2 linked regions of the Robiginitalea biformata HTCC2501 genome follow. Each later gene encodes a partner of the first gene's protein in a complex. Links are inferred from orthologs where the notes say so. Each region holds a gene or a part of one and is shown on either strand. Other genes may lie near its edges.

Region 1 (7,007 bases):
GATTGAACGAAAATTCCTGGTGGTATCCGGGGCGTACAGGGACCACGCCACCTCACGCAGGGAAATGGTACAGGGGTTCTTAAGCACGGATCCTGAGCGGACCATCCGGGTGAGGCGCTCCGGCGAAAAGGCCTGGATTACCATCAAGGGCCTGACCACGCAGGCGGGGACTACCCGCCAGGAATGGGAATACGAGATTCCTCCCGGGGATGCCGAATCGCTGCTGGCACTGTGCACGGATACCCCGATCCGCAAAACCCGGTACGAGGTGCCCTCCGGGCGCCACGTGTTTGAAGTGGATGAATTCCGGGATGCAAACGCCGGCCTGGTCCTGGCAGAGGTGGAACTCGCACGTGCCGATGAAGATTTTTCCAGGCCCGAATGGCTTGGGAAGGAGGTAACCGGCAATCCGGCTTATTACAATTCGCAATTAAGCATCAAACCCTATAGCACATGGAACGATTGATATACGGAGCCGGCATCTTCATACTGGCCATAGCACTGAGCGCCTGCGGCGAACAATCCCGCAACACGCCTGCGGATTCGCCCGGATTACCGGAATCGCCGTCCGGGGAACCCGCTGCGGGGACGAGTAGGGAAAAAAGCTTCGGGGAACTGCGGGAAAACCTGGTTTCCGAAGGGTACCAGGTATTTGATTACGTCGATGAGAAAACCGGGGATACCGTACTGATGCAGCAGTATTTCATGGCCTTCCTGAAACGGGGCGGTTCCCGTTCGCAGAGCCAGGAGGAGGCAGACAGCCTGCAGCAGTTGCACCTGGCCCATCTGGGGCGTATGTACGAATTGGGATACGCGGATATTTCCGGGCCATTCGGGGATGACGGGGACATCCGGGGCGTGACCATCTACAACGTGCCAACCCTGGAAATGGCGGATTCCCTGGCCCGATTGGATCCGGCTGTCCGCGCCGGCCGGCTCGAAATTGAAATCCACCCCTGGTGGGCGGCTAAAGGATTCCCCCTTCGCTGATCAGCGCAGGCTCCGGAACTGGCGCAGGAAGCGGACATCGTTTTCGCTGAGCAGGCGGATATCCGGGATCTGGTGGAGCAGGAGCGCAATGCGGTCGATACCCATGCCGAACGCAAACCCGGAATACGTCTTGGAATCGATGCCGCAGTTCTCCAGTACGTTCGGGTCTACCATCCCGCAGCCCATGATTTCCAGCCATCCGGTGCCTTTGGTCATCCGGTAGTCCGTCTCGGTTTCAAGCCCCCAGTACACATCTACTTCCGCACTGGGTTCGGTAAACGGGAAATAGGAGGGACGCAGGCGGATTTTGGATTTGCCGAAGAGGGCGGTGGTAAAATAGCGGAGGGTCTGCTTCAGGTCTGCAAAGGAAACCCCCTTGTCGATATACAGGCCTTCAACCTGGTGAAAAAAGCAATGCGAACGCGCAGAAATGGCCTCGTTTCGGTAAACCCGGCCGGGCGAAATGGTCCGAATGGGCGGTTTGTTGTTTTCCATGTAGCGCACCTGAACCGACGAGGTGTGTGTCCGCAGTAGGATGTCCGGGTCGGTCTGGATAAAAAAGGTGTCCTGCATATCCCGGGCCGGGTGGTATTCCGGCAGGTTCAGGGCGGTGAAGTTGTGCCAGTCGTCTTCGATTTCCGGGCCTTCCGACACGGTAAACCCAATCTGGGAAAAGATATCGATAATCCGGTATTTCACCTGTGAAATCGGGTGCCTGGAGCCCACTTCCAGGGGCTTCCCGGGGCGGGTGAGGTCGCCGTAGCGCGTTTCGGCTTGCTTCCCGGCTTCCAGGGCCTCCCGCAGGGCGTCCACCTTTTCCGCAGCTGCATTTTTCAGCTGGTTTACGGTTTGGCCGAATTCCCGCTTTTCGGACGCAGGCACGTTTTTCAGTTCCGCAAAAAAAGCGGTTAGCAACCCCTTTTTGCCGAGGTATTTGATGCGAAACGCTTCGATGGCTTCCGGGGTGTCCGCCTGGAATTCCCGTACTGTTTCCAGATGTTCTTTCAGTTGGTCGATCATGCTGCTCGATGCACGGACGCGGCAAGCGTCCAGGGTTTTAAAGCAGGGACAAAGGTAAACAATTCCGGCAACCGGAAAGGCATTTCACCCTTCAAAACGCCCCGGGCGGATACCCGATCAAACGGTATCCGGGATATTCTCCCGCACCCAGGCCACACAGGCCCTGAAGGATTCAAAAATATGCTCCTCCGGCACGAGGTCCGGGATGATGTCGATTCGCGACATCATATACCGCGGCTGATCCTGGATGTCCACGAACAGGGGGATGACCTGCTTTCTCTGCAATTCCTGCAGCACGTCTTCCATGGCGTAGAGGCCGGACTGGTCCATGTATTGCATCCTCCCGAGGCGGAGGATCACCGCCTGGGCTGTGGGGGGTATCTGGTCGGCCAGGCTCTGGAAATCGCTGGTGGTCCCGAAGAACAACGGCCCCTTGATATGCTTGATAAACACCTCTTCCCGGAGTTTTGCGGGGAAGTTGCCCTCGTCCGGCCAGGCCTTTTCATCGTTGAGGGATTTCACGTCCGACCGCTGGGCCGTCAGGTCGCCGATTTTTTTCATGAACATCAGGGAGGCGATCACCAGGCCGATACCCACCGCGTAGACGAGGTTCCAGAAGGTGGACAACACGAGTACCACCAGCATGACAATTACCTCGGAACTCAGCTTGACGGGCCCCAGGGTAATATCCTTGGGCAGGCTGGGGATGGCGCGGAGGCCCTTGTAGTCCATCACGGCAATCCCTACGGTAATCAGAATCCCCGCCAGGACGGCTGCCGGGATCTGGGAGGCAATAGGCCCGAGGGCCAGCAGGACCACCAGCAAAAGGATGCCGGCAATCATCCCGGAGAGGCGCGTTTTACCCCCGGAATTGATGTTCACAACGGTCCGGATGGTGGCGCCGGCCCCAGGGAGGCCGCCGAATACGGCCGCGATGCTGTTGCCAATCCCCTGGCCCACCAGTTCCTTGTTGGGTTTGTGTTTGGTCTTGGTCATGTTGTCGGCCACCACTGAGGTCAAGAGGGAGTCGATGGCCCCCAGCAAGGCGAGCGTCAGCGCAGTAAAAACATAGGGGGTAATGGTGCCGAGCCGGAATTCCGTGAGGATTTCCAGATTCGGGATGGGGAAGCCTTCGGGGATTTGTTCGATGGGCCGGTAGTCCAGGCCCAGGCCCACGGCAGCACCCGAGACCACCAGGAGGGACACCAGGGTACTGGGGACGGCGGTGGTAATCCGTTTGAACCCGTAGATGATAAAGATGGTCGCCAGGGCCAGGGCTACTTCCAGCCAGTTGATGTTGTTCAGTGCCCGATCCATGACCCGCAGGGCGCCGATTACCCCGCTGGCCTCTTTGGCCGCGAGGGTGGCGGATTCCTTCCGGATGGCTGCTTCGGTGATTTCATCGGCCCGGTTGATGGTTTCTTCGAAATTCTCGAGTACGAGGATACCTTCCCCCGCTTCTTCTTTCAGGATATTTTCGAGGATAAGCTCTTCTGCCTGGGGCTTGAATCGGCTTACAAATTCTTCGTCCTCCTTGGGGTAATACCCCAGGGCAGGGAGGATCTGGGTGACGATGATAATTACTCCGATAGCCGTCATAAAGCCCGAAACAACCGGGTAGGGGATATACCGGATATATTTGCCCAGCCCTACCAGGCCGAGGCCGATCTGCATCAGCCCGGCGAGCAGGAATACCGTGAGGATGGCGGGCATGGCCTGTTCCACGCTCCCGTCGTTGACGGCGATGATACTGGCGATGATCACCATGCTCACCGCGGTCATTGGAGCGGTGGGCCCGGATATCTGCGTGGGGGTCCCCCCGAAAAGGGCTGCGAAAAAGCTGATGAAAATAGCCCCGTAGAGGCCGGCACTCGGCCCGAGCCCGGAGCTGACCCCAAAGGCCAGGGCCAGGGGAAGGGCGACGATCCCGGCGGTGATTCCCCCGAACAGGTCTCCCCTGAAATGGGCAAAAAGTTGCTTCATGGTTGCGGTTGCTTGTGGCACCAGAAGATACAAACAAAAAACTGAAAAAGCCGGCACGCAAGTGCGTGCCGGCTTTTTTCGTTGGGGGTTCCTGTCCCCGGGGAATCAGGCCCGGGATTACTCGTAAAACGTCACAGCCCCGTTGCTGATGTCGTACATGGCGCCGACAATGGCAATCTCGCCGTCGCTCTCCATTTCGCTGAGGATCTTGCTCTGCTCCCGGATCTGGTCGATGGCCATTTTGACGTTGACCTCGGATACGGCGTCCACGAATTCCAGGTTCTTGGAGTTCCGCAGGGATTCGTCCTGGGGTTCTTTTACCGCAGTGACTGCCGGTTCGATCTTGTTGATCAGCGTGGTCAGGTGACCGAGGCGCGCGTGGTCGCAGGCCCCTTTTACGGCCCCGCAACTCGTGTGGCCGAGAACCACCAGCAATTTGGTTCCTGCCAGTTTGCAGGCAAATTCCATACTTCCCAGAATGTCCTGGTTGATAAAATTGCCGGCGATACGAATGCTGAAGATATCCCCCAGGCCCTGGTCGAATACGAGCTCGGCGGATACCCGGGAATCGATGCAACTCAGGATGGTGGCAAACGGGAACTGGCCTTCTGCCGTATCGTTGACCTGTTCGAGCAGGTTGCGGTTGGCTTTCAGGTTTTGTTGAAACCGCTGGTTGCCCTCCTTGAGGAATTGCAATGCCTTATCAGGCGTCATGGTTGCCTGGGTTTCTTTAGTATGTGCTTTCATGTGATAATTGTTTAGGTTCTTATGCAGTTTTCTTGGGGCGGAGGTTGAAAAATTCCAGGTAGCTCGGCGGATTGTGAGCTTCGCCCCGCTCGGAAATCAGCAGGATGTCGATGTTCCGGTTTTTCGCTTTCAGCGCGAAATCGTCCAGGATTTCGATGATGTCGTTGTCCAGGTAACGGGTTTTACGCACATCCAGTTCAAGATAGGTGTTTTCCGGCAGACTGTCCAGTTCCTTGAGGATAGCGCCCTTGTTGATAAACGTAACTTCCTCGGCCAGGGTCATTTTTACCCGGTGCTTCCCGTTGTCTTTCTCCTGGATATGCAGGAAGTGGGAATTCTGGTAGCTCTTGATCAGGATCACGACGATGCCGACTCCCAGTCCGAGTCCGATCCCGATCAGCAGGTCGGTGAAGATAATCCCCACCACGGTAACCACAAACGGGACGAATTGTTTCCAGCCCTTGATGTACATCTCCTTGAAAAGCGAAGGTTTGGCCAGTTTATAACCCACCAGGAAAAGGATGGCTGCCAGTACGGACAGCGGGATCATGTTGAGCAATGTCGGAATCAGGATCACCGAGATCAGCAGGAAAAAACCGTGCATGATGGCGGCCAGTTTGGTCTTCCCGCCGGACTGGATATTGGCCGAACTCCTGACGATTACCTGGGTGATGGGCAAGCCGCCAACGAGGCCGGAAAGCATATTCCCGGTTCCCTGTGCCAGCAACTCGCGGTTGGTGGGGGTTACGCGTTTCTCGGGGTCGAGTTTATCCGTGGCTTCCACGCAGAGGAGGGTCTCCAGGCTGGCCACCAGGGCAATGGTAAAGGCGGTAACCCAGATTTCGGGCCGGCCGATGACCGCAAAATTCGGGAAGCTGAACTGGGAGACAAAAGATGCAGCATCCTCGGGAACGGGAACGCTCACCAGGTGTTCGGGGGCGATAGCGAGGAGCTCGTTGCCCTGGGTGAAAACATAAAAAAGGATTCCGACAACCACGGCCACCAGGGGCCCCTGTATCAATTGGAATATTTTGGCCTTCTTGGAGAGTACTTTCTCCCAGAGGATCAGGATGCCCAGGCCGATAAGTGCGATGATGGTCGCTCCCGGGGAGATATTGTTCAGGGCGTTGAACACCTCGGAGAAGGTGTTTTCCCCGTCTACCTGGAAGAAGGCAAAATCCCCTTCCGGATCTGAATCGTATCCGAAGAAGTGCGGAATCTGTTTTAGGACGATGATAATCCCGATACCGGTGAGCATTCCTTTAATAACGGAAGAAGGAAAATAATAGCCGATGATCCCGGCGCGCAAAACGCCGAAGAGAATCTGGATGGCGCCACCCAGGACGACGGCTACCAGGAAGTTTTCCCACCCCCCCAGGGCCCCGATGGCCGTGAGGACGATGGCGGCAAGCCCGGCTGCCGGGCCGCTGACCCCAATGTGGGAGCCGCTGAGCGCGCCAACGACGATCCCCCCGATGATCCCGGCAATCAGTCCGGAGAACAGGGGGGCCCCGCTGGCCAGGGCAATCCCGAGACATAGCGGGATAGCCACAAAAAAGACGACGATACTTGCAGGAAGATCCTGCTTGATATGTTTAAACATGGAAGAACGAATTGATTCCGCAGACCCGGTTACCGGGGCGCGGAGATTAGTAAGCTGTTATTAATTGGCGTAATCAGGCGTACAGCTGTACTTCGGGGGGTGGCAGGAGGATTTCCCCGATAAAATCGGATTCGTCACAGGTGGAACTAAACCCCGGACGGGGAATGGAATATGCCCAATTTTCGGAATAGGGCATGAGGTTGTGAATGATCAGTTTTTCTTCGAGGGGATCTACCTTAACGGTTTTTCCAGACTCTTCCTCGGCAGTATTCATGGTAATCGCGATGGTCTCCTCGGATTGATATAGCCAGGCCAGGGGCGAACCGATAATGGACAGCGCCCAGAAACCCAGGATTGCTATAAGAAATGGCTTGGATGGCATACGCGTATTGGTTGCCGCAAAAATAAGAAAGTATACGGAACCGTCCTGTTAACTAAATTTTAAAAGTCTTTCAGCAAACGGAGGGCTTCAGCGGGCATCCAGCCGGTCTGCCCGTCTTCCAGTTCAATTTTTCGCCAGTCTGCCAGGGAGTCGCGCACCTGAACTTTGGTCCCCTCGTGCAGCTGAAAAGCGGTCTCCGACCCCCGGTTGGGCTCGGTCCGGACCGCAACTTCCCCGGCAAAGATTATGGCCGGCTGGTCCTGCAGGTAAGCCCGGTGCTGG
Region 2 (7,225 bases), 1.8 Mb from region 1 along the record:
GCATGCCGGTGCAGCCCAACAAGGCCATCGTGGGCTCCAATGCCTTTGCCCACAGTTCCGGAATCCACCAGGACGGGGTCATCAAAAAACGGGAAACCTATGAAATTATCGACCCGGTGGACGTGGGGGTGACCGAATCTTCCATCGTGCTGACAGCGCGTAGTGGCCGGGCGGCCCTGGCTTACCGGGCCAAGAAAGTCGGGTATGAACTGACCAAGTTGCAGCTCGATAAAGTATACGACCAATTCCTGGTCTTTGCGGACCGCAAAAAAGAAATCGAAGATGCCGATATCCACAGCATTGTGGAGGCGTCCGGTGTTAATATAGAAAGTATCGCTTGATGAAATTGAAAATCGCATTGCTCCCGGGAGACGGGATCGGACCCGAGGTGGCCGCCCAGGCCGTTGCCTGCCTGCAGGCTGTTGAAGAGGCCTTCGGGCACCAATTTGAATTTACCAAGGCGCCAGTCGGCGCCATTGCCATCGACCAGACCGGGAACCCCCTTCCGGACGACACCCTGGAATTGTGTAAGCAATCCGACGCCGTCCTGTTCGGGGCCATCGGCGACCCGAAATACGACAACGATCCGGAATCCAAGGTGCGCCCCGAGCAGGGCCTCCTGCGACTGCGCAAGGAATTGGGGCTGTTCAGCAATATCCGCCCGGTAAAGGTCTTCCCTACCCTGATTGACAAATCGCCTCTCCGGAAGGAACGCATTGAAAACACGGATTTCGTTATTTACCGGGAACTGACAGGGGGCATTTATTTCGGGGAAAAATTCCTGAGCGAAGACGGGAACACCGCTTCCGACCTCTGCATCTACAGCGAAGAGGAGATCAGCCGGATTGCGCACCTGGCTTTCAAGGCCGCAAAAGGCCGCCGAAAGAAACTCACCCTGGTGGACAAGGCCAACGTACTGGAATCCTCCCGCCTGTGGCGCCGGGTGGTTACGCGCATCGGGGAGAGTTACCCGGACGTGGAACTCCACTATCTCTTTGTGGATAACGCGGCCATGCAAATGATCTTGAACCCCAGCCAGTTCGATGTGATCCTCACGGAAAACATGTTTGGGGATATCCTGTCGGACGAAGGAAGCGTGATCGGCGGGTCCATCGGCCTGTTGCCCTCTGCGTCCGTAGGGGAATCCAGCGCCATGTTTGAGCCCATCCACGGCTCCTATCCCCAGGCTACCGGCAAGAACATCGCCAACCCGATTGCCTCGATCCTGTCGGCAGCCATGCTGCTCGACCATTTTGGCCTGGACGAAGAGGCTGCCGCCGTGGTGCGCTCGGTGAATAAAGCCCTGAAAAAGGGAATGGTCACCCCGGACCTCGACCCAAAAAGCAAACACGGTACGGACGATGTGGGCCAGTTTATTGCCGGACACATCAGCGATTCGGACGATTTCAAGGGGTTGAACCAGGAGAATATCGGCCTGGGAAAATCCACGATTATCTGATACCGCCTGCATTGCAAAGCAATCCCCCCGGCCCTTAACGCCCGGGGGTTTTTATTTTAATCCGGGCTGATGGCGGAAAGTGGAATAAATAGGGACATTGTTTTATCTTTGTTCGCTTAAAACAGCGGAATGAAAATCTCCTATAAATGGTTGCGCCAGTTCATCGAAATGGACTGGCCGGCGGAAAAAACCGCAGAGTTGCTTACAGACCTCGGGCTCGAAGTGGAAGGAATCACGCCGTTTGAATCCGTCCCCGGGGGCCTCAAAGGTATTGTGGTGGGAGAGGTGAAAAGCTGTGAAAAACACCCGAATGCCGACAAGTTGTCGCTATGCCAGGTGGATATCGGTACCGATAAACCGGTTCAGATTGTCTGCGGGGCGCACAATGTGGCCAAAGGCCAGAAAGTTCCGGTGGCCACTATCGGAACGACGCTCTACACGGCAGACGGGGAGCCGTGGAAAATCAAAAAAGGGAAAATCCGCGGAGAGGCGAGCCACGGCATGATTTGCGCCGAAGACGAGATAGGCCTGGGAGACAGCCACGACGGCATCCTGGTGCTCGATACGGATGCCGCCCCGGGTACCCCCTGTGCAGAACTCTTCCGACTGGAGGAAGACGAAGTCTTTGAAATCGGGCTGACCCCCAACCGCGCAGACGCCATGAGCCATTACGGCGTGGCGCGCGACCTGCGGGCCGGCTTGAAACAACAGAAAATATCGAAGGAACTCATTACCCCCTCGGTGAGCAATTTCCACGTGGACAACCGCTCGGGGCGGATTGAGGTGCAGGTGGAAAAACCGGAACTCGCGCCCCGGTACTGCGGCGTCACCATCAGCAATTTGATCGTTCAGGAATCACCGGACTGGTTGCGCAACCGGCTCCGCGCCATCGGCCTGAGCCCGATCAATAATGTAGTGGATGCCACAAACTACGTCCTGCACGAACTCGGGCAACCCTTGCACGCCTTTGACGCGGACCGCATCCACGGCAAGAAAATCCTGGTAAAGACCGTTAAGGCCGGTACCAAATTCATGACGCTGGACGGGGAAGAGCGCATCCTCCACGAGGAAGACCTGATGATCTGCGACGCGGAAAAACCCATGTGTATCGCCGGCGTTTTCGGGGGCATCAACACGGGAGTCACCATGGATACCCGGAATATTTTTCTGGAGAGCGCCTATTTTGACCCGGTTTCAATTCGGAAGACCGCCAAGCGACACGGGCTTAACACGGATGCTTCCTTTCGCTTCGAACGGGGCATTGACATCAACAATGTGGAGTACGCCCTGCTGCGGGCCGCTATCCTGATCCGGGACATTGCGGGGGGCGAGATCAGCTCGGACGCCGTGGACCTTTATCCGAAAAAGATGCCGGACCACAATGTGTTCCTCACCTACGAAAAAATTTACCGGTTGGTCGGCACGGAAATTCCCCGGGATACCGTTATTTCAATCCTGGCTTCCCTGGATATCCAGGTAAAGAGCGTCACAGAATCCGGGTTGGGCCTGGTGATCCCGTTTTACCGGGTGGATGTTCGCCGGGAAGTGGACGTAATTGAGGAAATCCTACGGGTGTACGGATACAACAACATCCCGGATAAGTCCCAGTTTACCGCTTCCATCGAGCCCCCTGCCGGCGTGGCGCCCCATAAACTACAGGATCGCATCAGCGGCCGGCTGGCTGCTCTGGGGTTTGACGAAATTCTAGGCAACAGCCTCTGCAATCCTGCCCACAATGCGCTTTTGGGCGGTGATCCGGAAGGGGAAGTCGCCTTGATGAACCCGCTCAGCCAGGAGCTGTCCGCATTGCGCAGAGACCTTCTTTTCTCGGGATTGGGTGCTATCTCGCACAATCTGAACCGGCGCCAGCAGGACTTGCGCCTGTACGAATTTGGCCAAATTTATTCCCGGGAAGGGACCCAATGGGAAGAACGGGAAAGGCTGGCCCTGCTCCTGACGGGAAATCAGCATCCCGACCATTGGGAAAACACTGCAAAGCCTCAGGGGTTCTTTGACCTGAAAGCGGTAGTGGCTCATGTTCTGGATAGTCTGGGAGCCGGGCCCCGGGAGGAAATGCCGGTAACGGACCAACGATTTTCGGAAGCCCTCGAGATTTCTATGGGAAAACGCGCCGTCGTCCGGCTGGGATCCGTACACCCGGATATCCTCCGGGCCTTTGATATCCGCCAGGAAGTACTCTATGCGGATATCGACTGGCCGCTGCTGCTCCAGAGGGTTCAGGGCGCGGAAATTTCGTATACCGAAATCCCCAGGCACCCGGAAGTTCGCAGGGACCTGGCCCTGTTGCTGGACGAATCGGTATCCTTTCGGCAACTGCACGACCTGGCACTGAAAACCAATAGAAAAATTCTGCGCGATGTCCGGCTCTTTGACGTTTATACAGGTGATAAGCTGCCGGCTGGGAAAAAATCCTATGCCCTGAGCTTTTTCCTCCAGGACCCGAAAAAGACGCTGGCAGACAAGCAGATCGATTCGGTTATGGGCTCATTGCAGAAAGCGTTTGAAAAAGAATTGGGCGCAGAACTCCGCGGGTAATCCATCCGATTTTGGAATCCGGGCCAGTTGGCGCACGGACCGACTTTTATAAAGGCGCGGGGAGCACTACCCGGTCGATCTCGTGAAAAACCAGGCGTTCGCTGCCTAAGTCCGCACAGGTAATCCGGGCTCGATTCCCCGAACAATCGGTAAGATAGATATCGGAACCCTCCAGGGTGGCAATCAGGTCCTCACCCTGCAGCGTGGTAAATCGCGTAGTGCCTTTTCCGCGGCTCAGGGCCCGTAAAATTTTCGAAGCGGACAATTCCCCGGCTACGATGTGATAGCCCACCAGGGACTTCAGGACTTTTTTATTCTCCGGTTTCAGCCAGTCGCGCACCCGGTCCGGATCGAGCCTGTGAAAAGCTTCGTCCGAAGGTGCAAAAATGGTAAACGCGCCGTTCTCGAGGATTTCCATCAAGTCGGTGGCTGCCACGGCCGTCAAAAGGGTGGGATACTGGTCCGGGGAGAGTCCGAGCCGGGTGATGGGTACTTGTTGCCCCATACCGCTGTGCCGCTGTGCGCACATATCGGGTACCTGGAAAAAAAGGGCTGCCAGCAGCAGCATTCCATAACGGGTAAGCATCCTTATAGTCGATTTCGGGGGCGGGAATACACCGATTCTACCGGGATTCCCGCCCTGAATATACGCAATTCGCCCCCTCAGGCCAATTTGCGGGAATCCGGAAAATGATTTTAACATATCTTTAACAGTTTTAACAACGATACTGTATTTGACTCCCAAAGCCCCAATGCGTATTTTTGGGTAATTGCTAAAAGAAAATTCATGTTAAAGAGGACCAATGTCGAATCCCGGTTGCAGGCGATCCGGGAAAGGGAGTGGCAGGATTCACAGCTTTCCGGCCTGCTCCAAGCCCTGCAAATCCAACAATCCGGGAGAGCCGTGCCAACAGATTTGCCCATCGCGGAAAGCGGGGACAACGATAGGGATGGGCGCCCGGGAAATCCGCCAAATACCTTTGATTTTGACCTGCTGGAAACGCGTAGGATCTACCGGCTGGATCAGATCCGGGCTGTTTGCATCGATTACCGGCTGCGCTTCCTGGACCTGAAGTACTTTAAACCTGAACTCCCGGAAAGTGCCCGTCAGGCCATTGCCGACCTGGAAAACGCACACGATACGCGGCTGGAGGGATTGAAAATCATCGCCCCTTCCCGCCTATTTAAACTCCAAGACCGGGACGACCCGTTGCTGTTTGTTCCCCTGGGGAACGATTACTTTTACCTGGTCCACAAATGGGGGAACGATCTCCACCCCCTGCGCCGTCTCCTGGTGTGGCCTTTCCGGAATATCGCCAACCTGACCCTGGTGGTGTTGCTGGTGAGCTACCTGGTCTCCCTGTTGGTGCCCGGCGGTTTGTTTTCCAAAAACGACAGCGCTGCGGAATTCTGGATCATCTTTTTCTTTATGTTCAAATCCCTGGCAGCCGTGGTGATTTTCTACGGTTTTGCCCTCGGGAAGAACTTCAACCCGGCTATTTGGAACAGTAAGTATTTCAATGCCTGAAACCCCGGCCCGTCAGGCTGGGACACCGTATAATTTCTGCCGTTGCTCCCGGATGGCCGGGTCAGACATGTAGTCGTCAAATGTCAGGTAGCGGTCGATGGTATGTGTCGGGGTGAGTTCCACAATACGGTTGGCCACTGTCTGGGCAAACTGGTGGTCGTGGGTCGTGAAAATCACCGTGCCCTTGAATTGTTTCAGGGAATTGTTGAAGGCCGTAATACTTTCAAGGTCCAGGTGGTTGGTGGGCTCGTCGAGCAGCAGCACATTGGCGCGCTGCATCATCATCCGGCTCAGCATGCAGCGAACCTTCTCCCCTCCCGAAAGGACCGTGCATTTCTTGAGTGCCTCTTCCCCGCTGAAGAGCATTTTACCCAGAAAACCGCGAAGGTATACCTCCTCTTTTTCTTCCTGGGTCTTCGCCCACTGCCGCAGCCAGTCTACCAGGTTCATGTCCTTGTCAAAGTAGGCGCTGTTGTCCGCCGGCAAATACGAGGTTGTAGTGGTTACCCCCCAGGAATGGGTTCCGGCATCCGGTTTCCGGTTACCGGTTATGATTTCATAAAAGGCCGTGGTTGCGCGGGAATCCTTTGAGATTAGGGCCACCTTGTCGCCCTTGGCCAGGTTGAGCTCCCCCTTGCGGAAAAGCCAGTCCCCTTCCTCGCTCCGGGCTGCAAGGCCTTCCACGTGGAGAATCTGGTCCCCGGCTTCGCGCTCCCGTTCAAAAATAATGGCCGGGTACCTGCGGCTGGACGGACGGATATCCTCCACGCGCAATTTCTCGAGCATTTTCTTCCGGGAGGTCGCCTGTTTGCTCTTGGCCACATTGGCGCTGAACCGCTGAATAAACTCCTGCAGCTCTTTGGCCTTTTCCTCGGCCTTCCGGTTTTGCTGGGCGCGCTGACGGGCTGCCAGTTGGCTGCTTTCGTACCAAAAGGTGTAATTGCCGCTATACAGGTTGATCTTTCCAAAATCAATGTCCGCAATGTGCGTACAGACGGCGTCGAGAAAATGGCGGTCGTGGGAAACCACGATTACCAGGTTTTCGTAATCCGCCAGGAAATTCTCGAGCCATTGGATCGTATCGTAATCCAGGTCGTTGGTAGGCTCGTCCATCACCAGCACGTCGGGATTCCCGAACAGGGCCTGCGCGAGCAGGACGCGCACCTTGAGTTTGCCTTCCATCTCTGCCATGCTCGCATGGTGGAGGTCTTCCCGGATCCCCAGGTTGGATAGCAGTGCAGCCGCATCGCTTTCAGCGTTCCAGCCGTTCATCTCTTCGAAAGCCACCTGCAACTCCCCAATCCGGTCGGCGTTTGCATCGTCGTAATCCGCATAGAGCGCCTCCATCTCGGTTTTGATTGCGAACAGGGGCTTGTTCCCCATCAGCACGGTTTCCAGTACGCCATGGGCGTCGTAGGCATTGTGGTTCTGTTCCAGCACGGACATGCGTTTGCCCGGCTCCAGGTGGACGTGTCCGGACGTCGGATCCACTTCGCCCGCGAGGATTCGGAGGAAAGTGGACTTCCCCGCCCCGTTGGCCCCGATAACACCATAACAGTTTCCGGGGTTAAACGTGGCATTTACCTCGTCAAAAAGGACGCGTTTGCCAAATTGGACGGACAGGTTCGAAACCGATAGCATATGTGCTGTTTTTAAATTTTTGCAAAAGTAATCAATTATCT

The links.
Region 2: the proteins of pheS (region 1) and pheT are in contact, whole or in part, in a crystal structure (PDB 6P24), measured with the Escherichia coli proteins. The link is inferred for Robiginitalea biformata HTCC2501 from one-to-one orthologs.

Annotation. Positions count from the first base shown.
Region 1 is NC_013222.1:938,084-945,090, forward strand. What follows is about bases 1-2,797. They hold pheS (phenylalanine--tRNA ligase subunit alpha), read right to left. Parts: upstream 2,011-2,797; coding sequence 991-2,010; downstream 1-990. Other genes in these bases: RB2501_RS04165 (CYTH domain-containing protein), read left to right, coding at 1-466; RB2501_RS04170 (YciI family protein), read left to right, coding at 454-990; RB2501_RS04180 (SulP family inorganic anion transporter), read right to left, coding at 2,128-2,797. Also shown: more of RB2501_RS04180, read right to left, coding at 2,798-3,993; RB2501_RS04185 (carbonic anhydrase family protein), read right to left, coding at 4,111-4,740; RB2501_RS04190 (SulP family inorganic anion transporter), read right to left, coding at 4,760-6,343; RB2501_RS04195 (hypothetical protein), read right to left, coding at 6,417-6,725; RB2501_RS04200 (SH3 domain-containing protein), read right to left, coding at 6,785-7,007.
Region 2 is NC_013222.1:2,722,975-2,730,199, forward strand. The notes cover bases 1,287-4,301. They hold pheT (phenylalanine--tRNA ligase subunit beta), read left to right. Parts: upstream 1,287-1,588; coding sequence 1,589-4,015; downstream 4,016-4,301. Other genes in these bases: leuB (3-isopropylmalate dehydrogenase), read left to right, coding at 1,287-1,459; RB2501_RS12090 (fasciclin domain-containing protein), read right to left, coding at 4,062-4,301. Also shown: RB2501_RS12075 (2-isopropylmalate synthase), read left to right, coding at 1-341; more of leuB, read left to right, coding at 341-1,286; more of RB2501_RS12090, read right to left, coding at 4,302-4,601; RB2501_RS12095 (hypothetical protein), read left to right, coding at 4,803-5,543; RB2501_RS12100 (ABC-F family ATP-binding cassette domain-containing protein), read right to left, coding at 5,556-7,184.